3 regions of the Paenibacillus lacisediminis genome follow, and region 2 is predicted to be linked to each of the others. Evidence: riboswitches for the same ligand, from Rfam matches in the RefSeq annotation. Region 2 holds a riboswitch; each other region holds the start of a gene.
The links. A riboswitch is a leader RNA that binds a small molecule or an ion and turns the genes downstream of it on or off. The one in region 2 is predicted to bind glycine.
Positions count from the first base shown of each region.

Region 1: it holds a riboswitch for glycine, as region 2 does, so the genes downstream of both, ACLD72_RS28390 (amino acid permease) here and sdaAB (L-serine ammonia-lyase, iron-sulfur-dependent subunit beta) in region 2, are expected to answer to the same signal.
Region 3: it holds a riboswitch for glycine, as region 2 does, so the genes downstream of both, gcvT (glycine cleavage system aminomethyltransferase GcvT) here and sdaAB (L-serine ammonia-lyase, iron-sulfur-dependent subunit beta) in region 2, are expected to answer to the same signal.

Region 1 is NZ_JBKIAX020000022.1:32,194-42,327, reverse strand. Features, by position in the region: gene ACLD72_RS28410 (sugar ABC transporter ATP-binding protein) at 1-1,414, opposite strand, end outside; gene ACLD72_RS28405 (M24 family metallopeptidase) at 1,411-2,583, opposite strand; gene ACLD72_RS28400 (LacI family DNA-binding transcriptional regulator) at 2,708-3,718, opposite strand; gene hprK (HPr(Ser) kinase/phosphatase) at 4,189-5,103, opposite strand; gene ACLD72_RS28390 (amino acid permease) at 5,151-6,500, opposite strand; glycine riboswitch at 6,642-6,722, opposite strand; gene ACLD72_RS28385 (TerC family protein) at 6,861-7,625, opposite strand; gene ACLD72_RS28380 (DUF1835 domain-containing protein) at 7,796-8,785, opposite strand; gene leuA (2-isopropylmalate synthase) at 8,879-10,134, opposite strand, start outside.
Region 2 is NZ_JBKIAX020000004.1:490,676-500,809, reverse strand. Features, by position in the region: gene ACLD72_RS11005 (ABC transporter permease) at 1-137, shown strand, start outside; gene ACLD72_RS11000 (ATP-binding cassette domain-containing protein) at 234-1,391, shown strand; gene ACLD72_RS10995 (VOC family protein) at 1,952-2,344, shown strand; gene ACLD72_RS10990 (S8 family serine peptidase) at 2,405-7,870, opposite strand; glycine riboswitch at 8,484-8,591, shown strand; gene sdaAB (L-serine ammonia-lyase, iron-sulfur-dependent subunit beta) at 8,799-9,464, shown strand; gene sdaAA (L-serine ammonia-lyase, iron-sulfur-dependent, subunit alpha) at 9,484-10,134, shown strand, end outside.
Region 3 is NZ_JBKIAX020000021.1:48,177-58,310, reverse strand. Features, by position in the region: gene gcvPB (aminomethyl-transferring glycine dehydrogenase subunit GcvPB) at 1-777, opposite strand, end outside; gene gcvPA (aminomethyl-transferring glycine dehydrogenase subunit GcvPA) at 765-2,129, opposite strand; gene gcvT (glycine cleavage system aminomethyltransferase GcvT) at 2,149-3,279, opposite strand; glycine riboswitch at 3,384-3,526, opposite strand; glycine riboswitch at 3,527-3,630, opposite strand; gene gcvH (glycine cleavage system protein GcvH) at 3,830-4,225, shown strand; gene mtnB (methylthioribulose 1-phosphate dehydratase) at 4,331-4,984, opposite strand; gene proC (pyrroline-5-carboxylate reductase) at 5,024-5,884, opposite strand; gene ACLD72_RS27965 (glutamate-5-semialdehyde dehydrogenase) at 5,953-7,200, opposite strand; gene proB (glutamate 5-kinase) at 7,230-8,336, opposite strand; gene ACLD72_RS27955 (pyridoxal phosphate-dependent aminotransferase) at 9,485-10,134, opposite strand, start outside.

The DNA.
Region 1 (10,134 bases), on a different contig from region 2:
GCACGCGATGACTTAACCCCAATATTTCCGGCAATTCGGAGGAAATGAGAAGGACCGCCTTCTTCTCCCGTACAAAATGGTCGATCAGGTTGTAAATTTCTACTTTGGCGTTCACATCCACTCCGCGGGTCGGCTCGCACATTATAATGACCTTGGGATTTGTCAACATCACTTTGGCCAGTACGACCTTCTGTTGATTGCCTCCGCTCAGCAGGATCACCTCCTGCGAGCAATTCACGGATTTGATCTTCAGCTTCCCTCTGTATTGCTCGGCAATTCGATTTTCCTTGCGGCTATCAATCATTCCAAACTTGTTCAAGGCAGACTCCAAGTTGGAGAGCGTTGTATTGGAGGCAATTGACATCCCCAATACAAGCCCCTCATCCTTGCGATCCTCGCTGACAAGCCCCAGCCCCAAACGAATCGATCTTTGAGGCGAGGGATTCTTGTAGCTTTGCCCCTCGAGTCTGATCTCTCCTTTGATTCTTTTGGTAAGTCCGTATAAAGCCCGGGCAAGCTGGATTTGACCAGAACCCATTAACCCCGAGACCCCGACTACTTCCCCTTCCCGAATTTGCATGGAGACATCGGACAACATCTGACTATCCGACAGATTATCCACTTCAAGCAGGCAGTTTCCAATTTCCGAATTCAGTTCCGGATACAGATTTGTTATTTTCCTGCCCACCATATGTTCAATAATCTCGTCAACTTCCGCATCGCAAGGCAGTTCCTTTACGAGCGTCCCGTCTCGCAGCACGCAGATCCGCTCTGCAATAACTCTTAACTCTTCCAGCCGGTGCGAAATATAGATAATCCCTTTCCCTTCGCGCTTCAGCTGATGAATGATGCCGAACAATTGCTGTACCTCGGTCAAACTTAACGAAGCAGTCGGCTCATCCATAATGATGATGTCGGCGTTCTGAGATAAAGCTTTGGAGATTTCCACAACCTGCTGCTCGGCAATTGTCAGCTGTCTCACGAGCGACTTTGGATCAATAGCCACCTCTATTGACTCCAACAGCTTGCGTGTCTCGTGAATCATCTTCGCATCGTTAATGATCCCCGCTCTGCCAGGCTCCCTGCCGAGAAAAATATTCTCGTATACTGTTAAATCCGGGATAAGCTGAAGCTCCTGATGGATAATGCTGATTCCGAGCCTTTGAGCCGCCTTGGGATCTCCTATCTGCACCTCCTGACCCTTGATCTTGATCAAACCATGATCCCTCTTGTAGACCCCCGACAATATTTTCATCAGTGTGCTTTTGCCTGCGCCATTCTCACCTACAAGCGCAAGACATTCTCCACCCCTTAACGAAAAACTGACGTCTCCTAACGCAACATGTCCCATAAACGACTTCTGAATGTTTTGTGTCTCCAATAAAATGGGGCTTTGCGCAGTCAGGGTGTTCACAATTCAATAACCTCCCTCCGCAAATTCGAGAACTCCTCAACGCCTGATCCGGTTACTATCACACCGTCTTCAAAACGTAAGCCAATTCCCTTCTCCTTGCTTCCTAAAAAAACATCTACACAGAACGTCATATTCTTCTGGAGGATCCAGGTGGAATTCGATTCGATCCATGGCGGCTCTCCTTCCATTAGACCAGTAGCATGGCATGGTCCGTACAGCAGCCAATCGGAATACCCAGCTTTGGCAATGGCCGCCTCATATGCTTTGCTAACTTCTTTGGCAGGTATCCCTGCTTTGAGCGTGTTTAGAATGGCGGCTTGTCCGGAAATGCCCGCTTCTATTAAAGTTCTTGTATCATCTGCAGCCTTGCCAAAAACCAGCGGCCGCCCAATGCTGGAGGCATATCCGTTATATCTTGCCCCTACTTGAAGCTGAATAATTTGCCCCTTCTCCAGCGGCTTGTGACGCGAACGGCTTATCGCCTGATTCGTTCCGTCTCCGCATAAGCACCAGAACGGATAAGCCTCCGATTCCATCCCGGCTTCGGACATTGCAGCCAAAGCAATTCCCCTTGCTTGCAATTCAGTCATGCCTGGGCGCAATTGATCCAGCACCGCTTCAAGTCCGATTGTTGTAATCCGGTATGCCTCACGCATACAATTTAATTCATTCTCGCTTTTAATCGCTCTGACGGCTATCATGACTTGATCCGCCTTAACAGGAGACTCCCCGCCCATTTCTGTAACCGCTTTCGAAAATTCGTTAAATATGGTTTGCGGAATAATGGCCCATCCGGCAATTCCCACCTTCTTCGGCGCGTGATCCATCAATTCCGATATAACCGACTTAAACGTGTCCAGTTTACTTCCTGGATATTCCGGGTCTGAGGACTCCCTGAATACAAGCAGTCGGCGAATATCCGGAATCTTGGAACGATCTTTCGCATAAGTCAAGGTTTCCGGACCAATCAATAGAACAGGTGTGCCTTCAGCCGGAATCAAGACGCCCGCGGATTCAAAAGAAGGCCAATAATCGGACAGATACCGGACAAATTGGGGCTCCGCCTCGTTCCCGAAGGCGAGAAGCAAATCCAACCCTTGCTCTTTCATGCCTGTTTGAATTCGAATAACCCTGTCCTGGAATTCTTCAAGAGGTATAAACGGTTTCAATATTCTTCATCTCCTTTTAGTACTTTACTCATAATTTATTTTGTAAAAACGTTATTACAAATCATTAATATTAAACATTTGTAAAAACGTTATCACAAACGCAAATAGTTAGAAAACTTTGTAATTACTTTTTAATTTTCTTTACCGAGCTCCGCTCGATCAACGACGTTCCCAAAACAACTTTCTGACCTACCTGCTCGGAGTTTTTATTCTTCAGGCTTCTCAGCAATATTTCCGCCGCGGCTTTTCCCATTTCCAAATTGGGCCGATCAATCACGGTAACAGGCGGCATCATAAAGCTCGCCAGCTCATGATCGTCAAATCCAACTAATGAAATGTCCTCGGCAAGCTTAAGCTGCAAATCTCTGATCGCTTTAATCGAGCCTTTGCAAATCAAGTTGTTGGCTGAGAATATAGCGGTTGGCGGATTGTCGAGAGACAGCAGCTCCACCGTTGATTTATATCCATGCTCCTCCAGCCAATCGCCTTCTTTCACATAGGAAGCGCTCACAGGGAGTCCGTTATCGCGGAGCGCCCGTTCGAATCCCCAAAAGCGTTCCTTCTGATTGAGGTATAGAGGTTCTCCATAGATAATGGCTATTCTCTCATGACCGTAATCAATTAAATGCTGCGCCGCCTGATACGAGCCTCCGAAGTTATCGATCGTTACGCTGTGGTTAATATTGATTAAGTAGTTGCGATCAACAAAAACAATCGGCTTTTGGATCTGCGAATAAGCAAGATGGCTTTCTTGGCAAGGAATGATAATGAAACCATCCACATTTTTACTGATTAACTCATTGATGTAGGACTCTTCTGTATGGGGATCATCGTTAGTGGAGCACACAAACAGCAGGTACCCGTCTTTTCTTGCTTCGTTCTCCGCGCCTTGAATGACCGCCGTATAAAAGGGATTCATCGTATCCGGCACGAGCAATACAATTGTTTTCGTCTCTTTCTTCACCATGGATACCGCTGTCTTGTCGGGCACGAAATTCAATTCTTCGATTGCCTCCATAACTCTCCGGTGAGTTTCCGGCTTTACGCGATCAAGTCCATTGATAACCCGGGAAACGGTGGATACGGAGACTTTCGCTTTTTTCGCTACATCTTTAATCGTAAGCGGCTTGTACATATTCGTCCCTCTCGTTCCTGTCGAAACTCATTTGCCCGGTTGGGCAAATCATAAAATGCGCATTTGTAATAACGTTTTTACAACTAGAGTTTATCATTGGCATTTCTATTTGTAAACACTTTTTTAACTATTGGAGGAAAATTATAAAACCGTTTTCATATCAAATCCGGATTATTAAGAGTTTTTGAAACGCCTTTTTTGAACATTTGGACGTATATGAAAAACTGATATTATATTATCTGTTGTTTACCATCAACAGGACGACATCTATTGGCCAAAATATTTCGTACAGCGTAATGAATGATTTTATGAAGAATTATTCTTTCAGTTTGCTCAGTTGACTGGCGCTACCAGACTGAATGATGCACAGAGACAGCAATTAAGAGACTTTTTCTTATTCTTCTACCTTTATGCTCACCCGGTTAATGAGGAAACGCTCTACGTCTTTTCTATTTGTAATCCAACCGCGCTTACTGCATTTTGTTTTCGATCCGCTGCATGAACTCTTCGGCGGCACTGTAGCCAAACTGCTTGAGATACCAATTGTTGGCCGCCGCCTCGATCAGACCGGCCACATCCCGTCCCGGCTGGAGCTGGACTTCGATATGCGGAATCTTGACGCCAAGATATTCCGTGAACTGAGGCTCCAGTTCCAGCTCATTATTCAGAGAGTCTTCCCTCCATGGCGCTAATTCAATGTCGAGTACAATGCGCGTCTCGTCCTGAAAAGCCCTGCGCCCGTATTGGCGTACGACATTAATCAGGCCGATGCTGCGCAGCGCGAGGAATTCGCGTGTGGTTTCATTATGCGTTCCAAGCAAAGTGGCCGGGCCCAGTTTCTTCAACACCACAATATCGTCCGCAACGAACCGGTGGCCCCTTCTAATGAGCGTATGGGCGGTTTCGCTTTTGCCGATCCCGGATTTGCCGCGGAGCAGGACGCCTATGCCCGATACATTCACACATACCCCATGGATCGAGATCTCCGGCGCAAGCGCTTTGACCAGATAGCTGTCCAGCTTGGCGATAAACTCCGTTGTCGTCTCCTCGGTCCTTAGCAGCGGAATCCCCTCCTGATCGCAGAACAAGGTCAGATAGGGGATCTCCTGCTGCCCCGACGTCACAATAAAGCATGGCGGATGATATTTGACAATGTTGCCGATATGCAGCTTGCGTTCTTCTACGGTTAAGGTCAATAAATAGTTAACTTCCTTACGGCCAAGCACTTGCACCCGCTCCATCGGAAAAAAATCAAAATACCCCACAAACTCCAACCCAGGTCTATGCGCCCGTGGACGGGTAATCACACGGTCCATACGGCCGGCCCCGGCTAGCACTTCCATATGAAACGTTTCCGCAAGACTTTGCACCGTGATCGTCTTCATCTTGTTCTCCCCAATTATTAATGATTCTGGAATGACACTGTTTATGATTATTTACCCGCTTTTCTTCGATTCGAATAATGCAATGCAAACAGCAGAATAAACCATAAGGGTGTCAATAATAAGGCCATGCGTGTTTCTTTGGCAACCAGCATAATTATAAGAATTATAGCAAACAACGTCAGAACTGCATAATTAACAAAGGGGGTAAATGGTGCTTTAAATTTCGATTTTGCCTGCAACTCTGGCTGCGTCTTTTTATACTTGATGTGACAAACGAGAACCACACCCCAAACCCAAATAAAACAAATGGCGCTAATAGTGGTCACGACGCCAAACGCCTGCTCCGGAATAAGCTTGCTCAATAGAGCTCCCCCGGACAAGACGAGTGTGGAGATCAATAGCCCATTTCTGGGCACATGATTTTTATTCAGCTTGGCAAAATGGGACGAAGCCTGGTTATTCTTGCTTAAATTATATAAAATTCGGCTTGTTGAAAACATCCCGCTGTTGCAAGCGGAAGCGGCTGAAGTTAATACAACAAAGTTAATAATTCCCGCAGCAATCGGAATCCCGACCAAACTAAACGTTTTAACAAAAGGGCTTTCTGCCGGACTTAGTTCCGTCCAGGGGTTAATGCACAATAGGGCAATAATCGCGCCAACGTAGAAAAATAAAATTCTAAGCGGAATTTTATTAATCGCCGAGGGGATGTTTTTTTCCGGATTGGATGTTTCCGCGGCCGATACCCCCACCAACTCCACGCCAACAAAGGCAAACACAACCATTTGGAAGGAAAGCAAGAAACCCGGAACTCCGTTTGGAAATATGCCCCCATGTCCCCAAATGTTTTTGACCGTAACCATTCCTGCATCTGTCTTGAATCCTATGACCAGTAAGATCACCCCAATGGCAATTAATGCGAGAATCGTCACTACCTTAATTAAAGCAAACCAAAACTCCAATTCGCCAAAATTTTTTACAGTTAACAGATTGAGCCCCAATAAAATAATTAAGCAGATGATTTCAGGCACCCATTGCGGAATATCAAACCAATATTGAACATACACCCCAACCGCGATCACATCGGCCATAGCTGTCATGATCCAGCAAAACCAATAGGTCCATCCCGTTACAAAAGCGGCCCGCGGCCCAAGATAGTCTTCGGCAATATCCGTAAAAGATTGATAACCTGCTTTGGACAGCAGGAGTTCTCCTAGCGCCCTCATCACAAAAAATATGGCGATCCCCACGATGAAATAAGCAAAAATAATGGACGGACCTGCCAGTTGAATGGCTTTGCCCGATCCCAGAAACAATCCCGTACCAATGGTACCGCCAATAGCAATGAGTTGAACATGCCGATTTTCTAAATCCCTCTTTAATTCTTGTTGTGCCAAACCAAACTCCCCCTTAAACGTGAAAAGTTGAACAATGATTAACGCCAATAAAAAAAGAGACTGGATGCGCTCCAATCTCCTGGTCATAAGAATAATAAATAAGTTTTGTTATCAACTATTTTCGAATAACAAATAGATATTTAGTACTCTTCTGTCCTTTTGCCTGAGATTGTGAACCCTTCGGCGCCGCGGAATTCCCGCGGTCTCTCCAGAAGCTGCTCCTGCTATAGTACGATCCATAGCAATCATAGCTTGCTAACTATTTAATTTTTTCATTGTAACAACCCATTTAAATATTTTTCAATATTACTCGCAGTGATATATTTTGTCAACGAGATACTTCCCATCGGCGAATGCCCGTTAGGCATTACCTGCCTTAGACGGTTTGTTGCTGGGTGCAAACCACCCAATTAGGGCGATCGCCACCAAGACAGCGTAGAAGACAATCGTCCAGACCGTGCTATGGGGGAAATGAGGATCCAAAACCCCAATATCCTCATGGGCAAGGGTGATGACGGCGAGCTTTACTCCAACCCAGGCAACGATCGCATAAGCCGTCGTCTCAAGCGCCGGACGTTGGGCTAGCAGTTTTACAAACCAAGTAGCTGCAAATTTAATTAAGATCAGGCCTGCAATTCCGCCGAGCAATACAACGATAAATTGCCCCGCGTCCATCCCCCCGAAATCGCCAAGCGGCGAGTCAGGCAGCCCTAGCGCAAGCGCCACCGCAGCCAGGATGGAATCGATCGCAAAGGCAAGGTCTGCCAGCGCAATTTTTCCTACTGTAGGCCAAAAACTTTTCCCTGCCGCCTCTTGTTTCGTGTCCTTGTGCACATCCTCATTCTTCTTGCCGAATCGCGCTTGGATGATGTGCTTTAACCCCAAGTATAGGAGATAAGCCGCGCCAATCGCCTGCACCTGCCAGACGTTAGCAATAAAGGAAATCGCAAATAACGCGGCAAAACGAAAGACAAAGGCCATCATGATTCCATAGTTAATCGCTCGTTTCTTCTGTTCGTCCGGCAAATGTTTCGCGATGACCGCAAGAACGAGCGCATTGTCGGCCGACAACAATCCTTCCAAACCGATAAGAATGAGTAGTGCCCAGGCATACTCCAACCACATTTACTCCATCTCCCCTTTGCAAAGCAAGTTTTGTCAACCGACAATGCTGCACGTAGATAATATTGACTTGTACAGCAATGGGTATACGAGATGTTATACGAAATATCCCCCCGATACAGTTCATTTTTTTACGATGAGAATAACATCGTTACTTCCTCCTGCTTTTAACATTAATTTTCAATGCGAACTAACCGTTTCTCGCTTCGATCCCAGCGCCATCCCATATCCTTCGTTAATGACAAGCCACCATACCACTCATCCACTCCCTTTTCCTGTAACCAGTCCTTTTCACCCGATAGAACTTCCTGTCCGAAATTGGTTAATGCGACAGTACCGTCTTTCGCGGAAGGAAGCCCGCCAATAAAATAATCCGGCCCCTCGGCCTCCAGAAGTGGCTTCGGCAGCTCCGCCATCGTTTTTAGCCGGTACCGAAACTCCACGTCCCCCATTCCCAATTCGTGCAGCCTTTCTCCCACTTCCTTAAACAATTCAGCAGGTTTTTGCACTCCGTTATTTACAAGCTCTAACGTGGTTTGCTCAACGATTCCCAACCCATTGTCCGACGACGGAAGCCGGTTCAAATGCATTGTAAATGCCGAATGCACGAAAGGAAGAATCGATGTCTCCAACCGCAAAATTCCAATATGCTTCTCGATGTCCCGGGAAGCGTACGCCTCCCAAATTTCGGCGCCCAGTTTAAGCTCCTCCTCACCAATTCGCCTCCACGTGCCTGACAAGGTTTCCAATTGCTCCGTAGTAAGCTGCCCCATTCCCCGAAACAAATCAATCCCGGGATAGTCCCCGATGCACAGCAGATTTAGTTTTGTATTGCCTAACGGCTGCTTTGAGAACCAATGTAATAGAAAGGCCAGCATCGTCTGATCGAATAAATCATGCTCGAACCACATCACGACCTCATCGTATTTGCGGAAATTTTGGAGGCAGGATTCCTGGGATTCGCAACTTGCAATGAATTCCGATGCAGGGATGCCCAGAGTTTTTTCCAAATAAGCTGCCCTAAAAAACCTCTCGTTTTTTCCGTCCATGTTCGTAAATGCCGGGCCAACAGGATACACTTCTCTCCAAACCAAAATATCTCCCTGAACGTTTCCGTTCCTTAGCTTATTGCCTACATGATCACCGTTCACAATATGAAGCATTTTTTCCCCTCCCCAAAAACAAAACATGAAAGGAGCTGCCAAGCAGCTCCTTAGTTATTGAATCATATATTCCCCGGATCCTGCTTGGGTAATTCAGTTCGCGGTATTGCGGCTAAATCGGTTCACGGCGCTAAACAGGGCTTTTACGGAGGAGGTCATAATATCAACGTCAATGCCGCAACCCCAATATACGCTGCCGTCGGCAGCCGTGATGCCGATATAAGAGACCGCTTGTGATTTAGAGCCTGTTTCCAGAGCGTGCTCGGTATAGATCAAATCGGTATAGTTCAGCCCAAGCTCAGTTTGCAGAGCATTGCTGATCGCATCGAGTCTTCCGTTTCCGGTGCCTGCAATTTCCTTGACTTCATGGCCGGTCCGGATCGTGACGATGGTTTGAAAATCTTCATTGTCCGTAATGCGGTATTTGATAAACTCGACAGGCGTTTTAATGTTCACATATTCCTTCAAGAAAATATCGTATATTTCCTCGGGCATCAGTTCTTTTTGCTGCTGATCCGATACGTTTTTAACGGAGTATCCGAAGTTTTCGCGCATTTTCGCCGGGAGATCGAGTCCGTACTTCAGCTGCAGCACGTATCCGATCCCGCCTTTGCCGGACTGGCTGTTAATGCGGATAATATCGCCTTCGTACTCCCTGCCGATGTCCTTGGGATCAATCAGCAGATAAGGGACCGACCAATGCCGGAGTTCTTTTTCCTCGCGCCATTTCATCCCTTTAGCAATCGCATCCTGATGTGAGCCGGAGAAAGCGGTGAATACCAGTTCGCCTCCGTAAGGATGTCTTTCGCTCACTCTCATTTTGGTCAGCCGCTCATAAACGGAGGCGATCGTAGGGATGTTCTCAAAATTCAGCTTCGGGTCTACCCCGTGCGAGTACATGTTTAGCGCCAGCGTCACAATGTCTACGTTCCCCGTTCTTTCCCCGTTGCCAAACAAAGTGCCTTCGACGCGCTGAGCGCCGGCCAGCATCCCCAGCTCCGCGTCCGCCACACCCGTTCCCCTGTCGTTATGCGGATGGAGCGACAAAATCACATGCTCCCGGAAATTCAAGTGCTCGCTCATATACTCGATCTGGCTGGCGTAAACGTGAGGCATCGACATGGACACCGTTGCCGGCAGGTTGATGATGACCGGGCTCTCCGCCGTCGGCTGCCATATGTCAAGCACGCTGTTGCAAATATCCAGCGCAAACTCGATCTCTGTACCGGTGAAGCTCTCCGGCGAATACTGAAACTGGAAGTTCCCTTCTGTTTCCTCCGCACACTGCCGGAGCAGCTTGGCGCCATTCAAAGCAATGTCGATAATTTCTTGCTTGGATTTGCGGAATA
Region 2 (10,134 bases):
CATCGCTGTATATTTTGCGGGGCGAATGGGGGCCGTGGATCCTTGCGGCGACGGCCGGGGCAGCGGCGGTTTGTCTAGCCGCCAGCCTAAGGTTCTGGCAGTTCGGCATCACTAAATATCAAAGCACGGGAAGCTAAGCGTCCAGGGAGAGCAAGTACGGAAGGCCGAAGTACAAGGAGCTAACCGTACGAGTGAGCGAAAGCATACAGGAACCGAAAAGGAGGGAGCGGCTTATGATCGAAGCCAGCCATTTATATAAAGAGTTCAAAACGCCTGTCGTGCGGGAGGGGAAGCTGTCCGGACTGCGCACGTTGTTTTCACGGGAATACCGGCTGAAAGAGGCGGTCCGGGGCATCAGCTTTAACATCGAGCGCGGGGAATTTGTCGGCTACATCGGGCCTAACGGGGCGGGCAAGTCGACGACGATCAAAATGCTCACCGGCATTCTGCACCCGACCTCAGGCACGGTTACGGTCGGCGGCCTGAACCCCCACCGCGACCGGCGTCGAGCTGTCCGCAGGTTGGGCGTCGTGTTTGGGCAGCGCAGCCAGTTATGGTGGGATTTGCCCGTAAAGGATTCCTACGACATCCTGGCGGAAATGTACGGTGTAAGCCCGGCGGAAAAACGGGAGCGCCTCGACCGGTTTGCCGAGCTGCTGGATCTGCGCGAGTTTTGGATGACGCCGGTGCGCAAGCTGTCGCTGGGCCAGCGGATGCGGGCCGACATTGCGGCCGCCATGCTGCACGACCCGGATCTGCTGTTCCTCGATGAACCGACGATCGGCCTTGATGTGCACGCCAAACGCAACATCCGGCAGTTTTTGCAAACCTTAAACAAGGACTTCGGGAAAACGATCCTGCTCACCACGCACGACATGGACGATATCGAGCAGCTGTGCAGCCGCGTGATGGTGATCAATCACGGCCAGCTCGCCTATGACGGAACGATCCGCTCACTGCGGGACATGATCGGCTTGCCAACGGTATTCCGCGTAAAGTTCCGCGGCGGCTTTCGGGTGCCGGAGCAATGGAGAGAGGCGGGACATGTTGCCGGGAACCAGGAGGAAGGGATCAAGGCGCGGCATGTTACCGAGAACCTGGAGGAAGGGATCGAGGCGCGGCATGTTGCCGGTTCCCCGGATGGCGCTGCCCGGGCCGGATTCGTTCAGGCCGCGGCGGGTTCGAGGGCCGGCCGGGCCTCGCTCGACCCATCCGGCCTGCCGTTTCGCGTCACCGGCATAGAGGAGAACATGGTCATCGTCGAAGCGGACCGGCGCGAGATCGGCACCATGGAGATCATCCGGGAGCTTGGCAGCTGGGGAGAAATCGACGACGTCGACATGGAGGAGCCCGATTTCGAGGAGGTTATCCGCAGCTTTTCGGCGTCGTAGGTTCGCTGAGCTGCTGCTGGCCGCGGTGACTAGTGAAGCGGGCCGTCGAAGGGCAGCGGCAACGAAGGCGGCAGGACTGTGACGACTCTTGCAGTGACAGCTGGAGCGAGGAGTACTCGTGTAGCGACAACTCATTGTAAAGATGATTGGTGTAGCAGTGACTAGTGCTCGGCTGCGGGTCCAACCACATCCGGCAAGCGGCTAACGGACCGGAGCGACGTTATTTGTCCCCAAATAGGGAGTTTTAATTTCTAACGGACAGAGGTGCACTTATTCACTCAAAAAAAGCTGAAAACGGGCTCTGTACTGCCAAATAAGGTCTGTGGTGTCCGTTACATTCTCCAGACTGCTGATTTTGCCGAAATAGCGGCGCTGGTGTCCGTTAGAATCGGCAGACGCCGACGTTTAGGATAGGTGAAGCCCAGTCTCGGATAGATACAGCCAATCTCCCATAAACTATGTCCGTTCGAAGGAAAAAATAATGAAGAAGCCGGCTATGAGTTACGAAGTGATAGTTACGAAGTGATGTTGTAAAGTTACAAAGCGATAGGAGTGAAAACGTGAAGAAGATAGGGCATGTTACGTTGCTGGTGAAAAATTACGATGAAGCGATTGAGTTCTACACGAAGAAGGCGGGCTTCGTCCTGCTCTCGGACAACGCGTTCGGAGGCGGGATGCGTTGGGTGACCGTTGCTCCGGCTCAAGATGCCGGAACAGCGATCGTTTTCGTTGAGGCCGATACAGCCGGCAAAGCGGCCAGAGTCGGCAGCCAAGCGGCCGGTCACGTTTTTCTGACCGTTCAGGCCGACGATTGTTATCGCGATTACGAGCACATGAAGGCAAACGGGGTCAAATTTTTCGGCGAGCCAAAGGAAGTGCCGTGGGGGATCGAGGTCGTATTCGAGGATCTTTACGGAAATCGCCTGGACTTGGTCCAACATAACGGAATGTAAGCAAAAAACAAGGCGGCCTTGGTTCGAATCTCTCGAGCCAAGGCCGCTTGCTTTTCCCGCTTACTTGATCTTGATCGTGTGAACGGCGGTGCCGGTGGCGCCGCCATCATCGATGACCGTCAGCGTGACGGTATAGGTTCCGGCGCGGTCAAAGCGGTGCTTCACTTTCGCCCCGGACGCGCTGCCGCCGTCGCCGAACTGCCAGCTGTAGCTGACGATGCTGCCGTCCTCGTCCGAGGACCGTCTGCCGTCGAATTCAACCTGCTTTCTCTTCTGCGCGTGATCAACGGCCTTGATCACGGCTTTGGGGGCCAGATTGTCGTCCGGCGGATTTTGCCCGGGGTCATCCGGGTCTTCCCCGGGGTCTTCGCCCGGATCTTCACCCGGCGGGTTGCCGCCCGGCGCGGCGACGAACAAACGGCCCGCGGCCTGGAAGTCGCCTTCATTCCCGGCTTCGTCCCGTACGCTGACGACGATCACCCCGCCGTCAATCACAAGCGATGCCGGCGTGACATAAACGCCTTCATAATGCCCCGGCGCAGTTTCGTCCAGAGCGATTCCGTTGCCGCCGCTGCTCGCCAGCGACACCGGCAGCTCGATGCGGAACGAGGCATCCAGCCCCGGAACGCTGTCAAAAGATACAGCGAGCGCTTCGCCGGCTGTCAAATGTACGTCTGCGGCCGGGGAGAGGCCCGTGATTTCGGGCAGCTCAAGATCGACATAAACGGCCCGGGTGACCGTCGTTTCGTTGCCGGCCAGGTCGGTGGCCGTAACCGTAACGAGATTTTCGCCGGCATTAATCAGCAAACGGTGGGCGAAGGAGCCCGCGTCTCCGGCGGCAACCTCAGTGCCGTTAACGGTTAGCTTGCTCAGATAATCGTCCAGCGCGGTACCGGCCACATTCAGCACTTCCGAATTGGTGCGGAATCCGTCTCGCGGCGAAACGATGTCGAGCTGCGGTGCGGCGTTATCGAGCGTCACCGTCAACGGGAGCGAACGGTCGGTCGTTTTGCCGTTTACGATGACCTCCGCGCTCAGCTTGTTCACGCCGGGATGCAGTTCGATATTCAAGCTGAACTGCCCGTTTTCCACGGCCGCCGTACCGGCCGGTTCCGTGCCGTTGTACAGCTTAACCGTCGCTTCATTCGCCGGCGACGTTCCCGTTACGGCAATCGTCGGCTGATTCGTAAAGGAGCCGGCCGCCGGCGAAGTGATGACCGGCGCGTTCACCGGGTAGCGCACGATGGCGCGGATCATGATGTTGCCGTCTTCCTCGTCCGTCTGGCTCCAGACGCCGCTGACCCGCTGCCAGCTGCGGCTGGCGTTCGGACCGTTCTCATCGGCCGCCAAACCCGGCGCGCTGGTGCCCGCCAACGTTTGGAGATACACGATGTAGAAATCGCCCTCGACCGTCACCGGCTCCGGCAGCGCAAGCGTTGTCCACTGGTCGTTGCGCAGCGCCGTGCCGTCAAACGGTCCCGCCAACTGGCGGCCCGGCGAGCCGTCCGGCCCGGAGGCGTCGAATACGGCGTACTGGAACGCCGTTCCGCCCGGTACAGGCCATTGTTCGTTCCAGAACCGGATAGAGGCGCCAGTCACTTGTGCCGCACCGGATTCCGGCGTCATCCTCACCGCCCAGGCGTTGCCTGTGGAGTTAAAGGACCAGGCGTTTTCCGCCGTGCCGTCGTCATAGCCGATTTCGCCCGGCAGGCCGATGAACGGCTTCAGCGCGAGCGATCCGTCGGCGCTGCCGTCCGGCGGCACGGTGACGGTGATCGTGCCGCTGTAATAGTCGCTCGCCGTCACCGCCAGCGTGTACGTTCCTTCCAGCACCTCCAGCGAGAAGCCGCCGTCCTCTCCGGTACGCTGCGGGGCGATCGCCGCGTCCTCAAGCACGATTACGGTAGCGTCAGCGATCGGCTCGCCGCTGCGTTCGTCGGTAATCGTACCGGCAATTTGCCCTTTAGGGATCGCCTGCAAATTAAAGTTGGCTTTCGCGCTCTTCTGATCTTCAATCTTGACCGGCAACGTTTGCGGGTAATAACCGTAGGCTTCCGCTTTTAACGTATAATCGCCGGCCACATGGGTCAGGCTGTATTTTCCGGACGCGGGGTCCGTTTTTACGGAACGTCCCGTTTCCACGACCGTCACGGTTGCGCTGGCCGGCAGGCTGCTGACGCCGGCTTCGCCGCTGCCCTCCGTTTTGCCGGCTGCTTCGTTATATTCGCTTTTGGTGGTGCGAATCAGCTTGTAGGCGGAGCCGGGTTTGTCCGCTTTGGATTTTTGCGCGTTGATCTCGGCAACCACGTCTTGGGCAATCTCCGTCTCCGGCGCATTCACACTGAGCACCTGGACGTTGTCGATATACCAGCCCGCCTTCGTGACGCTGTTATCCGTCTTCAGCCGGAAGCGGATTTTTACCGCTCCGCCGGCATATTCGTCCAGGCTGTAGTATACCGGGCTCCACTGATTGCCATTCGTGCTGTGCGAAAATTTGCCCAGCTGGATCCAGGTCGCGCCGCCGTCGGAGCTGGCTTCCACGTACCCATAATCATAGTTGCTTTCGATTTCAAACCAGTGATCGAAGGCCAGCGTGGCGTTGTCCACTCCGCTCAGATCGATGGCGGGGGACACGAGCGAGTAGTCCGCTCCATTCGCGTAGGTTCCGTCAAGATCCGTGCCCCACACGTTCGGGGGAGATACGGCGCTGCTTGGACCGGGCGCGGACGGTGTGCCGCGTTCCCATTTGTCCTGCGTGCCGCTATGGGTCCAGCCGCCGTCATCGCCGCCGTCAAAATCGTCGCTGAACAGACTGACCGGACGTTGGATCGTCAACGCAATTTCGTTGGATTTTTTGCTTTCGTTGCCGCTGTAATCGGCCGCGGTGACGGTATAGTAATACGTGGCTCCGGTCACGGTGGAAGCGTCCGTATAAGCCGTTTCCGCCGTCGTGGCGATCGCTTCGTAGCCCGTTCCCGAAGTCACGGAGCGATACACCGTATATTCTTTCACGTCTTCATCGGCCGGGGCAGACCAGGAAAGCTCCGCGCTGCCGACGAAATTGACGGAACCGCTGAGCCCGCCGGGAGCCGCCGGAGCAGTGTCGTCCGGAGCTTGCAGCGACAGGTCGTCAAGGTACCAGCCGGCTTTTTGCACCGAACCGTCGGACGTTAGATTGAATTGCAGGTAAACCTGCTGGCCGGCATAAGGGCGAAGGTCGATATATTGCGTTTTCCAACCGCCGCTCGTTCCCGTAAATTCGGCTACCGGCGCGAAAGCGTAATCGCTGTCTTCGGAGGCGATATACACTGTGCCGTAATCCCGGTTACTTTCAAGATCGTACCAATGTTTAAAAGAAAGCAGCGCCCCTTCCGGACTTCCGGTCAAGTCGATCGGAGGCGCCAGCAGGTAGGAGTTGGCGTTGGCGGCGTAAGTGCCGGTCAGGTTCGTCGCGTACACTTTTTCCCCGGAATGGGCGCTGCCCGGGCCGCTAACCGGCGTTCCCCAGGCCCACGTGTTTCCGGTTCCGCCGGTCGCATATCCGATCGCATCGGTCTCAAAATCCTGCTCGTATCCGGGCTGAATTCCGGCCGACACGGTCACGGAATACGGGTCGCTGTCAAAGCCGTTGCCCCCGTAATCGCTGACCCTGATGTAATATTCGAGCCCCGCGGTTCCGACCAGGAAGGACGGGACGGTGGCTTCATAGACGCCGTCCTGGCTCGTGCCCGACACACGCGTCGCCGGCAGGTATAAATAATGGCTGGTTCCTGCCTCCCGGGCGTAAAATTCAACCGAGGTCACAGCGATATTGTCGGTCACATGGGCGGTTAACGTTACGTCGAAACCTTCATATATTAATGATGGCGGAGTATGCTCCAGCACCGGCTCTTCGAAATCGTCACCGGCGGTTACGACCCGGCCGGACACCGATCCGACCCCTTCGAGCACGGAACCGACAGCATCCAGCGCGTTAACGATGCCATGGCCGTACCCATTGTTCGGCGTGCTCGGGAACTGGCTGTCCGTGCGCGGTGTCGCCGTGTCGGTCAGGATTTGTTCGAGATCGTCCACCGTCAGCGAATGGTTGGCCTGCAGCAGCAGCGCGGCGATCGCGGTCGTATGCGGACCGGCCATCGAGGTGCCGTTCCAGCCGCCTTCATAATCGCCGCCGGGTACGGAGGAGCGGATGTTGACGCCCGGTGCGGAAACCTCCGGCTTGATCTCGCCGTAAGGCGAAGGGCCAAGTAAGGAGAAACCGGCCAGGTTGCGGTTGATGTCCGTCGCCCCTGTGGCGAATGCCTCCGGATAGTTGGCCGGATTGGCGACGGAACCGGGACCGCCCGGATTGGTGAGAGTCGTATTTCCGGCGGAAAATTCGGGGAAAATCTGCGCGTCCCGCCAGGCTTGTACAATCGGGCGGAACCAATCGTCCCGCTCTGGCCCCCCGCCCCACGAGTTGTTGACAACATCGGGAGCGAGCTCGGGATGGAGGTTGCCTTCCGCGTCCACCGGAGCGAGCAGCCATTGCCCGCCGTCCAGGATGATGGCGTCGGTGGTCGACGGGTTAAAAATGCGCACCGCGATCCATTTTGCCCCGGGCGCTACGCCGATCTGGTTCGAGCCGTCGGGCTCCGATCCGACCATTGTGCCCATCGTGTGGGTGCCGTGCCCGTCGCTATCCACCGGCAGCGATGCGTGGCTGTGCGGGTCGTACCAGTTCAGCTCGGGATCGACGATGTTCCCGGAAGCATCGAACCCGCGCCATTTAGCGCGCAAAGCCGGATGGGTGTATTCTACGCCGGAGTCGAGGTTGGCGACGACGATCCCGCTTCCGTCAATGCCTTGGGCCCAGACCTCGGGGGCGTTGACCTGGGCGATGTTCCATTCGACGCTGCTCGGCTTGACAGCTGCCGCCCCGGCGTTATCGGCCACGGCATCCTTGATGGGTGTCCCTTGACCGGCCGCCGCCTCCTGCTTGTCGATTTCCACCTTATCCAGAAACCGTTCTTCGTTGGGGAGAATCTTTTCTACTTCAGGAAACAGGGCGACTTGGTCAAGCACCTCTTTTGTGCTTGTCACCGCCATGGCGTTTACGATAAAGTAGCTTTTATAATCCTTAACCTCTCCGGACTTTTGCTCCTGACTCAAATAGTTATCCAGGCTGACCTGGGTGCGTGAAGCCGTTTCACGCAGGGCGCTGATGACGGAAGTCCGGGCCGACATTTTAGCGGCCGAAGGCGTCGCTTTTTCGGTTGCGGCTTTTTGCAGGGCCAGCTTGGAAACCGAGGCTGTATCGGTTTGTTCTTTTAATTTAACGAGATAAGTCACGTAATCGTCCTGCTTGAACTGCGTCGTCAGTTTGCCATCGATCTTGGCTTCGGCGATGTGCGGCGCGCTGGATTTTAGACTGGTTTTGGCCGCAGCGCCGTTGGTTTCGGCATAGGTCACAGGAACAAAAGTAAGCACAAGGAGGATCGACATACCGAGTGAGAAATTTTTACGGAATCTTTTGAATCGGATCAACTTCTTCACTCCCTTTACTAGGTTAATGGTTCTTTCGAGAAATCCTCTTGTGGCAGCCCGGAGAATTGCTGGCTGTCAGTTAAAACCGGACACGACCTGAGCGACTTTGCGAAAAAAAACGAATGATATCTACGTAATTCCAAGCATCACCTCCTTTTATGGGAGAAAAATTAACATGAACAAATCTCTGAGTTGGGAAAGAGAGTCACTTCGGGTAGCGGGCAGTAGAAATTTGGCGTTTGGGCCCGGTTTATAACACAGGCCGAATAGGACATAACCAAAACGTGAAGCGGAAAACGGTGAGGTATCGGCGATAAATTCAGGCTTTCGTTGAACTACCGATGATGTTGAGGTTGGTCGAATTATAAAATCGATAGGAAAAGTAGGTTATTTTCAATAAAAAATAAAAATAGGTAAATAATGGTTTGTTTTGGAAATAGTATATCTTTGAAAATGAAAATGTACAAGTAGGATTTTGCGAGAATATACATATTTTCATAGAAAAATAGGAATATTTTACTATATTATTTGGCGTTTAGTTGAAAATGTATGTTAGATATATTGACATATAGTGTTTTTCGTTTTACATTAATTACAAAATGATAAGGAGCGAATGAGGGTCATGGGAGAGTCCGCTTGGGAAAGGCGGCACCGAAGGAGCAAATAGCCGGCCATGCGGGGCGGCTTTGAATCTCTCAGGTACAAGGACCATGGCCTGACGCGACTCTGGAGAGAGCGAAAGCCACCCAAGGGGTACGTGTTTCCGGCTCACGGACACATTAAACTCTCAGGTAACGGGGACAGAGAGAAGGCAGCAGGCCTTTTTTCTGTCCTTTTTAACGTTGAGGACTGTCATGTTAGGGAAAACTGAAAGTAAGATTTTTGCAAAATGGTGAAAACAAAGATTTGGGGAACGGGGAAGATGACCATGCGGTTTAAAAATGTATTTTCGATTATTGGTCCGGCGATGATCGGGCCGTCCAGCTCCCATACCGCGGGGGCGGTGCGGATTGGGCGTTTTGCGCGGCAACTGTTGGGAGAGGCGCCTTACGAAGCGCGGATTTGTTTCTACGGCTCGTTTGCGGAAACGTATCAGGGGCACGGCACGGACCTGGCCATCGTCGGCGGAATTTTGGATTACCGCACGGATGACGAGCGCATCCGGAACTCGCTGCAAAACGCGGAAGAAATGGGGATGAAGCTTGATTTTACAACCGGTGTTCAGCCGGGGACCCATCCCAATACGGTAAAAATCGCGCTCACCGCCGGAAACGGCAAGGCCGAGGTGACGGGGGCGTCGATCGGCGGCGGGAACATTGCGATTCAGGGCATCAACGGGTTTGAGGTCAAGTGTTCGGGCGAACTGCCGACGCTTGTGATTGAGCATGCCGACCGCCAAGGCATGTTGGCCGGCATCACCGCGCTATTCAGCCGGGAGGACGTGAACATCGGCTATATCATTACCGACCGGAAAGGAAGGACCGAAGAAGCCCTGACCGTCGTCGAAGCGGATGGCGCGATTCCGGGCACTCTTATTGATGAGGTTAAAAAGCTTCCGCACGTAAGCCGGGTGGCTTACATCGATTTAACATAAAGTGAAGGAGTAGGTAAACATGCGTTTTCGGAATTTGCGGGAGCTCGTCGCTTTGTGCGACAAGGAGTCCCTGACGATTTCGCAAGTCATGCTGCAGGATCAGGCGGCGGAAAGCGGCCAGAGCGAAGCGGAAATCATGGCAGCGATGGCCGAGTATTATCAAATAATGAAAGAGGCCGTGCGCAAAGGTTTGACGGAGCAAATCACCTCAACGAGCGGGCTGACGGGCGGCGATGCCAAAAGGGTAAACGAATACCGCGGCAACGGGGAGCCCGCCGTGGGGGACATCGCCTGCCAGGCGATGGCTTACGCTTTGGCGGTTTCCGAGGTTAACGCTTCGATGGGGCGGATCGTGGCCACCCCAACGGCCGGTTCCTGCGGCATCATTCCGGGGGTGTTCGTCAGCGCCCAGGAGCGCTTCGGCTGGGAGGATGAGCAGCTTGTGCGCGGTTTGTTCTGCGCCGGGGCGATCGGGTACGTGATCGCCAACAATTCGTTTATCTCCGGCGCGGAAGGCGGATGCCAGGCGGAAATCGGCTCCGCGATCGGCATGGCGGCGGGCGCGATGGTTGAGCTGCGCGGGGGAACGCCGGAGCAGGCGGTGCACGCCGTCGGCTTGGCGCTGAAAAATACGCTGGGCCTGATCTGCGATCCGGTTGGCGGCCTGGTG
Region 3 (10,134 bases), on a different contig from region 2:
CCCCATGATGGCGTTTGAGTTGGCGCCGTCATAATACAACAGCCCGCCGGCCGTATGGACGATTTCGGCGATCTGCACGATTTGCTGCTCAAACAGGCCAAGCGTGTTCGGGTTGGTGAGCATGAGGGCGGCGGTATCTTCGCCAACGGCCGCCCGCAGCGCGTCCAGATCGACCATGCCGCGCTCAGTCGAAGGGATGGTCACCGTCTCAAGGCCGGCGACCGCAGCGCTGGCCGGATTGGTGCCGTGCGAGGAGTCCGGCACGATCACTTTCGTCCGCTTCTCACCGCGGCTTTCGTGATAAGCGCGGATCATCATTAGGCCCGTCCATTCCCCGTGCGCTCCGGCGGCCGGCTGCAGGGTGACCTCGTCCATACCCGTAATCCCGGCCAAGTCCCGCTGCAGCCGGTACATCAGCTCCAGCGCACCCTGCAGGCTGTCCTCCGGCTGATACGGATGAATTTTGGCGAAACCGGGGTAACGGGCCACATCTTCGTTGATTTTCGGATTGTATTTCATCGTGCAGGAACCGAGCGGGTAAAACCCGTTATCGACGCCGAAATTGCGGCGGGACAAGGCGGTATAATGGCGCACGACATCAACCTCGTACACTTCCGGGAACGAAAGCCCATCACGGCGCAGCATTTCCGGCGGCACCAGCTCCTCCTTCGGCAAGGCGGGAACGTCACATTCCGGCAGGGAATAACCGATCCTTCCGGGCCGGCTGCGTTCGAAAATAAGCAATTCCTCCGGTTTGGTTTCATTTATTTCGTGCATATCGATTCCTCCATTACACTGACGAATTGGTCGATTTCCGCTTTGCTGCGTTTTTCGGTCACGGCGATCAGCACATGTCCGGCGAGTTCGGGATAGCTGCGCCCCAGATCGTAGCCGCCGATAAATCCGGCCTCGAGCAGCTTTTGTTGAAGCCGCTGCGGATCGGCGCCTTCCGGCAGCCGGATCACGAATTCATTAAAAACCGGGGCCGGGAAGGGAAGGCTTACGCCCGGGATGGAAGCCAGGCGCGTTTTGGCGTAATGTGCTTTTTGCAGGTTCAGCTCCGCGACCTCGGCCATGCCTTGTTTGCCCATCAGCGACATATACACGGACGCGGCGAGAGCGAGCAGCGCCTGGTTGGAGCAGATGTTGGAGGTCGCTTTTTCGCGGCGGATATGCTGTTCCCGGGCTTGCAGGGTCAGCACGAACCCGCGCTTGCCGTTCCTGTCGGTCGTCTGCCCTACGATCCGCCCGGGCATTCGGCGCATGTAGCTGTCGGCTACGGCGAAAAATCCGCAGGTCGGGCCGCCGAAGGAAGGTGCGATGCCGAGCGGCTGCGCGTCGCCAACGACGATATCCGCGCCCAGCTTGCCCGGCGCTTCCAGCAGGCCCAGAGACAGCGGGTTGCAACTGACGATCAAGAGTCCTCCGCGCGCATGAATTAGCTCGCCGATGGAACGGATATCTTCAAGGGAACCGAAGAAATTCGGGTTTTGCACCAGCACGGCGGCGGTGTCTTCCGTAATGGCCGTCTCCAAGGCCTTGCGGTCGGTAACGCCCGCCTCCCAGCCGACCTCCGCGATCTCCAGATTCAGGCCGCGTGCGTAAGTTGCCAGCACCTCACGGGCCTCGGGATGGACGGTCCGGGCCACGATCAGCCGTTTGCGCCGGGTGGCGGCCGCAGCCAGCGAACCGGCTTCAGCGAGGGCTGTCGCCCCGTCGTACATGCTGGCGTTGGCCACCTTGAGGCCGGTCAGCTCGCAGATATAGGACTGGAACTCAAAGATCGCCTGCAGCTCGCCCTGGCTGATCTCCGGCTGGTACGGCGTATAAGCCGTGTAAAATTCGGAACGGGAAATGACATGTTGGACGACGGAAGGAATATGAAGATCGTAAATGCCCGCGCCGAGGAAGCTGGCGTAACGGTCGGTGTCGGCATTGCGCGCGGCAAGTGCGAACATGTGCCGGGTTAAAGTGTATTCGTCGAGCCGTGGGGAAACCGGCAGCTCGCCTTTAAAACGGATCTCCCCGGGAATATCCTGAAACAACGCTTCGAGCGAAGGGACGCCGATCGCTTCCAGCATTTCGTTCCGGTCTTGTTCGGTCAGCGGCAAATAACGGTGTTTTAGCATAGGTTTTCTCGTTCTCCTTTCACGGCTTGGCGAGTGCGTTTCGGCGATAAAATGGCAGGGGGACGACTTGGGCTTTCAGCCGTTTGCCGCGGATTTCCACCTCGAGTATGGTGCCGGCCGCCGCGTGGGCGCTGGCGATCAGTACCAGTCCGAGGCTTTTTTTGAGCGTCGGCGCTTGCGTGCCTGTGGTTACTTCGCCGATTGGGCCCTCGATGCCAGGCGCAAAAACCGGATAATGCGTGCGCGGGATGCCCCGGTCGATCATCTCCAGACCGGCGAGCCGCTGCGGAACGCCTTCTTCACGCTGCTGGAGCAGCGCCTCGCGCCCGATAAACGAGCCAGAGTCCCATTTCACGAACCGGCCGAGGCCGGCTTCCAGCGGCGAAATACGCTGCGACAGCTCCTGCCCGTAGAGGGGGAGGCCGGCTTCAAAACGCAGCGTATCCCGGGCGCCGAGCCCCGCCGGCACGAGCCCGTGGGCCTCGCCGGCTCGCATCAGCGCGTCCCAAAGGGCCGGAGCGTCTTCCGCAGCCGCATAAAGCTCATACCCGTCCTCGCCGGTATAGCCGGTGCGCGAGAGCAGCGTTTTAATGCCGCTGACCCGGGCCTCAGGATAAAACGTGAAGGGGCGCAAAGCGCCGGGATCATGTCCTTCGCACAGCGGGGAGAGGATGGAGGCGGCCAGCGGCCCCTGGACCGCCAGCAGCGCCGTGGCTGCGGAAACGTTGCGCAGGCTGACGCCTTCGGCGGGCAGATGCCGCCGCAGCCATTCCCAATCCTTGTCGATGTTTGCGGCGTTGACGACAAGCATGTATTTGCCTTCGTCCCGTTTATACACCAGCAGATCGTCGACGACACCGCCGTCCGGATAACAGAGCAGGGTGTATTGAGCTTTTCCCGGCCCCAGCAGGCTCACGTCGTTCGTCGTCATCCGCTGCAAAAAACTTTCCGCTCCGGGACCCTCGGCGTAAAACTCGCCCATATGCGATACGTCAAACAAGCCGGCCCGCTCGCGCACGGCCTCGTGCTCCTTTTGAATGCCGCTGAACTGCACCGGCAGCTCCCAGCCGCCGAAATCGATGCAGCGCACGCCTTCATATCGGCCGTAACAAGAGTATAACGGCGTTCGTTGCAGTAGGGGTTCGGACATCTCATCACCTCGTTTGGCCGTAGTGGGCCGTATTTTTACCTGCGCATATCATGAAAAAAATAAAAAGACAGGCCAAGAAATTCCGACTGGCAACGAATCGGATATTTCCGGCTCTGTCCTTTGTACCTGAGAGTTACCCTGCTGCAAAACACCAGGCATCTTGCTCCCCGGCATTTTAAAGAAGAAGCAGGTTTCCCCTTGGGTGATCCGCCTTTAAACCCTAAAAGACGAATTCTCTCCAGAGACGCGTCCGGCAGAAGTCCTTTTGCCTGAGAGATTCACCGCTTCCGTGCGGCTTGCTCCTTCGGCGTTACAATTTGCTGGAATTGTAATCTCTCCCTCTGCCTTCAACCGCTGATTACATCTACATTAATACTCAAAACCGCGAAATATGTCAATAAACTTATCATAAAAATATAAATTTTATTTTGGTTTTGTATACTGCAACGCTTTCATTTTTGCAAATCTATAAATTATGTTAGTAATATTGACATCTTGACTGGGTTGGAATAATCTGAACGAGAAATATCCGGAAAGAGGAGGAATGAGCTTGTCTGCTAATATTAGGGAAAATCTATGGTATAGCGACGAACATGAATGGGTGCTGGATTTGGGGGATGGAACGGCAAAAATCGGCATTTCCGACGTAGCCCAGCATCGCTTGGGCGATATCGTGTTTGTGGAGCTGCCGGACCTTGGAACGGAAGTGGAAGCACAGGACGGGATCGGCACGATCGAATCGGTCAAAACGGTGGCGGATTTGTTTACGCCGGTCAGCGGAACGGTGCTGGAGATTAACAACGAGCTGGAAACGGCGCCCGAGCTGGTGAATGAAGAACCTTACGACGGGGGCTGGATGGTGCGGATTCAACTCCATGAAGACCCCGCCGCCGCTTTTTCCAAATTGATGGATGCTAAAGCTTATGCGGAGTTTCTCGAAAGATAGAGGGCCTGTGACAGGCAAAAATAACCTCGCGTCAGCGATGAGGATGCGGCTTGCTTATCGCATTGCGTATTTTTGCTTTGCTGGCCGCGAGGTTGCTTGGTCCGGTCATTTACGTTTGGGCGGAAGCAGGAGGGAGCGGTAAATCGCCTCGAACATAAATTCGAAGGCCTCCAGGCGGGATACGGCATCGAATGCGGTGGAGCCCCATGCGTAGATGCCATGGCCCCGCAGCAATAAGCCGGGAACGCGGGTGTCGAGCGCGGCGGGAATCCGCCCCGCTATCTCGGCGATGTCGGCGTAATTCGGCACGACCGGGATGCGGACAGCGGCGTCCTCCTCCCAGATGCCCAGCGCTTTGATCAGCTCGTTGCCCTGTATTTGGACGAATCCTTCGTCGCCGAAATATTCGCTGAGCACATTGTTAAACACGGTGTGCACGTGGAGAATCGCGCCGCAGCCGGTCATCCGGTAGATTTTCGCGTGAATCGGCACATCTTCGCCGGGCGTCAGTTTTGTGGCTTCACTTGGCGTACCAGCGGCGTCCACAAACAGAAACTCCTCGGCCGGAAGCTTCGTTTGGCCCTTCATGCCCGACGTCACCGCGAAGTGATAATTGCCCGGCGCGAAGCCGCCGACCCGAACGGACAAGCTGCCGCTCAAGCCCGGAAGCCAGCCGCGGGCGGCAAGCCGTTCCTTGACGCCGCGCAGTTCGCTGAGCGCAGCTTGTTTTTCTTCCAACGGAATGTCCGAAAAATTCATGTTGGCCGTCCTCCTTCGTGCTTCACCCAAAATAATGGCTTACAGAAGCGACTTTCGAACCGCCTCGCCCATTTCCAAAGACCGCTCGGCGGCCCGGTGCACCGCGGCTTTCACGTTTGGCCGGAAGCCGGCCGCTTCGAGCACCTCCAGCGCCGCTTGGGTCGAGCCGTTTGGCGAGGTGATGTCGGCCCGGAGCTTGGCCGGATTTTCGCCGGTTTCCTTCATCATCAGGGCGGCGCCAAGCACCGTTTGCACCGTCAGCTCACGCGCCTGATCGGGGGAAAGACCGCCTTCCATACCCGCTTCGATCATCGCTTCCATCATGTAATAAATATATGCGGGCCCGCTGCCGGAAACACCGGTCAGAATTTCCATCCGTTCCTCCGGAATCACGCTAACCATACCGACCGCTTGAAACATAGACAACACCTGCGCTTTTTGCTCCTTCGATATTTCGGCGGAGAAGGAGATTCCGGTTGCGCCGTGGCCGATGGAGCAGGACGTGTTCGGCATCGTCCGGGCGATCGGGATGTTGCTGCCAAGCAGCGCCTGGATCGTCGCGATCGACAGGCCGGCGATCAGGGAGACGATCATTTGCCCTTCGCGCAGCATCGGGCCGAGTTCGCTAAGCGCTTCGCCGGCATCCTTCGGCTTCATCGCCAGGACGATGATCGAAGCTTCTTGAAGATGCCGGTTTTTAGCGGCTTCCTCGTTTGCAGTTGACACGCGGTAAGTCTGCGATAAATAGGCAAGCCGTTCCTGGCTCGAGCGGTTCAGCATGGCGATCTGGTCCGCGCCGGCGACGCCTTTATGGATCAGTCCGCGCACGATCGCTTCGGCCATCGAACCGGCGCCGTAAAAGCAAATCGAGGCGGAGGCCAGGGATATGTTCGGATTCATGGTCAATTACCTCCTGATGTAGAGAATGGATATTGGCTAAGGGGGATTTTTTTAGGCTAATTGCCGGTTTACTCCCGGATTTGCCCATTCCCCGTAACGATATATTTGCTGGATGTCAGCGCAGGCAGGCCCATCGGCCCTCTGGCATGCAGTTTTTGCGTGCTGATGCCGATTTCGGCGCCAAAACCGAATTCAAAGCCGTCCGTAAACCGGGTGGACGCATTGTGGTACACGGCGGCGGCATCGATTTCCTGCTGGAAAAGCTCCGCGGCGTGCCGGTCTTCAGTAACGATGCATTCCGAGTGTTTGGTGCCGAAACGGCGGATGTGATCCAGCGCTTCCTCCAAATTGCGAACGACCTTCACATTCAAAATATAGTCGTTGTACTCGGTCGCATAGTCTTCATCGGTTGCCGGATTTGCCCAGGCTATAAGGCGTCTCGTCGCTGCGCAGCCTCTTAACTCAACGCCTGCCTCCTTGAAGCGGTCCGCCAATTCGGCCAGATGCCGGGATGCGAAGTCTTCGTGAACAAGCAGCGTTTCCATCGAATTGCATACCGATGGACGCTGTACTTTGGCGTTGAGTGCAATGGAAGCGGCCATTTCCGGGTTCGCGGCGGCGTCCAGATACGTATGACAGATACCTGCTCCTGTCTCGATCACCGGCACGGTGGCGTTTTGCACGACCGTTTGGATCAGCGAGCTGCCGCCGCGCGGGATGATGACATCCAGCAGCCCGTTCAGCTTCAGCATTTCGTCGACGGACGAGCGGCTTGGATCCTCGATAAGTTGCACGGCGTCGACCGGAATGGCGGTGCCGCGCAAGGCCTCATGGATGAGCTCGACGATTTTGCGGTTGGAGGCGAGGGCGGAGGAGCCGCCGCGCAGCACGACCGCGTTGCCGGTTTTGAGGCAAAGTCCCATTGCATCAACCGTAACATTGGGGCGGGCTTCATAAATGATCCCGATGACGCCGAGCGGTACACGCTTCTTCACGATATGCAGCCCGTTCGGGCGGTCGATCGTCTCCAGCACGTCTCCGACCGGATCGGGCAAAGCGACGATTTGCCGCAGCCCTTCGGCGATCCCTTCAATGCGTTGCTCGTTTAAAGCAAGCCGGTCCAGCATCGCCGAAGAAGTGCCGTTCTCCCGGCCGCGCCGCAAATCTTCCTCGTTGGCCGCGATGATCGCGGCGCTGCCGTCCACAAGCGCTTTGGCGGCGGCCAGCAGGGCTTCGTTTTTTTGCTCCGTCGTCAGGCGGTTCAGTGCGGATACGGCACCGGCGGCCCGCTCGGCTTTTTGTCTGACTTCACTCATAGCTTAAGACCTCCTTATAATTCTTCGAATTATGATTTTAACGAAATCCATTCGTCCCGGTGGATAACCTCCAGGCGGTGGACGATATCCAGCTTTTTGATAACCTCGGCGCTGGGCAGCCCGAGAATTTCTTGCAGCTGCTCGGCGTCGTAATTGACGATCCCGCGTCCGAGCACTTCCCCGCCGGCATTGACGACTTCCACGACATCACCCGTATGAAAATGACCGTTCGCGGCTTTGACGCCTACCGGGAGCAGGCTGCGCCCGCCGTGAATAAGCGCTTCTTCGGCGCCGTCGTCAACCGTCAGCGTGCCGAACGGGGTGGAGAAGAAGCCGAGCCACTGTTTTTTGCGCGGCAGGGTGGCCCCGTGCGCTTCGAAGTAGGTGCCGTGGCCGTCGCCCTGCAGTGCGGCCTGAAGGTCGCCGGGCTCCGACACTTTGCCGACGAAGACGGGAACGCCGCCGATCGAGGCGATTTTGGCCGCGTCGATTTTCGAGCGCATGCCGCCCGTACCGACCGCGGAGCCCGCCCCGCCGGCGATCGTGTACAGCTCGTTTGTGATTTCCGTGACGCGGGTGATGCGGGTCGCATTTGGATCAAGGCGCGGATCTTTGGTGTAAAGCCCGTCCATATCCGTCAAAATGAGCAGATGCTCAGCTTTGATCAAATTGGCGACCAGGGCCGACAACGTATCGTTGTCCCCGAATTTCAACTCATCCAGCGAAACGGTGTCGTTTTCGTTGATGATCGGCAGGACGCCCTGACGCAACAGCTCTTCGATCGCCATGCTCGCGTTGCCCGTCCGTTTGCGGTTCTGGAAATCGGAGCGGGTAAGCAGCACTTGGGCCGCGGATACGTGATGCTCGGAGAGCGCTTCGCGGTACGCTTGCATCAGCAGCGCCTGGCCTACCGCGGCGGCCGCCTGTTTCTCATGCAGCAGCTTCGGCCGCTCGGGGTAGCCGATTTCGCGGAAGCCGGCGGCCACGGCGCCGGAGGTGACCAGCAGGGGCTGGAAACCGGCCCGGACGAGCCCGGCCAGCTCGGCGGCGAAATAACGGACAGCGTCCCGGTTTAATCCTCCTTCCGACGAAGTCAGCGAACTGCTTCCGATTTTGACGACGATGCGACGCAGCATGGTGACCACTCCTCCAAAACTTAAAATAATAACGTGTGCGTGCGGGTAACGGATGGTTGTGCGGGCCGCAGGATGTAACGGACATGAGAGCCGCTATTCAAGCAAAAACGGTCTTTTTTCACGATTAACGGACACAGGCGCCGCTATTTTGCTCAATCAGGCGGGTTTTGGGACTTTTTCACGCCAATAAGGTTCCAAGTGTCCGTTAGCCTGGGAAATACCGATAAAACGTTCAAATAGCGGCTTCCGTGTCCGTTAGCGGCAAGTGGCCAGTAGTCAGCACAGAAAGTCGAAGCCGAACGGCTATCGATAGCGGTATCCAGTACCGAATGGCCAGGCAATCAGTTCCCTTTTCCCGCATCCTCCCGCCCCGCAAAATAAAAAAACTTCCGCCTTTGCACGCAAAGGACGAAAGTGTGACTTCCGCGGTACCACCTTTATTGATGAGGTTCTCATCCGACTCGGATTGCCTGGTAACAGGGGCGCTGTCCGGCTTTGGAGCCGGCCGCTCGGGGGTAGGGTTCGGAAAGGGCTAGCATGTAAATTCTCTCAGCCGCTGGAATTTACTCTCTGGGGCGCCGCGTTCTTTCTTACTGGTCCCGTCATTGCGTTTGTAGGGATGTCCGATATGAATATGATTACTGTTAGGATACCATCGTCTTTTCTTTTTTGCAAAAGAAAAAAGCCAAAAGGGGCTAACCTAGAAATCGGCGTTTGGACAGCCGACTACTGGAAGGACCGAGCATCAGCCTGCAAAATAGCGGTACTTTATGTACTTAAGGTCCGGAGCCCAGCATGTTCATCCCCATTAGCAGTATTTTTTGTTCTTATTTTCCTGTGGATGGCCCAAAACGCAGGCATTTCCTTGTGACCGTGGGAAATAACGACATAAAATTCCCCTATTTTAATCATAATGGGGGGGATCGTCGAAATAAAGCCCTGTTTTGTCCTTATGTTCACTAGCGTTGCATTAACTTCTTGCACAAGACAACTTGTAGCCCTGATACATTCAGAATTCCCGCAAAAGCTCAAGTTTTCGAACCGATTCGATTGCCCGCCGGACATCTAACGGTTGTGGCATCCGTTAGAATAGTTTCCCCAATTCAGTACTCTTGCTTAGCTCCACCATTTCTTTAGTTTAACTTATTTTAAAACAAGCCAAGCCGTCCGATTCGCCGCGCGGCTTCCTGAAGGCGGTCTTCGCCGCTGAGCAGTCCGATGCGGACATACCCTTCGCCGTGCTCCCCGAAGCCTATGCCCGGCGCTACCGCGACTTTGGCTTCCCGAAGGAGCAGTTCGGCAAACGCGGTGGAGGTGTATCCTTGCGGAACCGGGAGCCAGCTAAAGAAAGAACCCCGCGGTTTGGAGGCGTGCCAGCCGATTTGCTCCAAAACCTCAAAAAAGGCGTTGCGGCGTGACGCATACCGCGCTATGAGTTCGGTTACACAATCCTGCGACTCGGTCAGCGCCGCCGCGGCCGCCGCCTGAACCGCGCCGAACAGGCTGACATAAATGTGATCCTGCAGCAGGTTGATCAGCGAGATGATCTCGGCGTTGCCAAGCGCAAAGCCGACCCGCCAACCGGCCATGTTGTACGTTTTGGACAAGGTGTAGAATTCGACCCCGACTTCTTTGGCGCCGGGGGCCTGCAGGAAGCTGACCGGGCGATGCCCGTCATAACCGATGGCTCCGTAGGCGAAATCGCTGGCGACGACGATCCGGTTGCGGCTGGCGAATTCCACGGTGTCTTCATAAAAAGAGAGCGGAGCGGTCGCGGCGGTCGGGTTGTTCGGGTAAT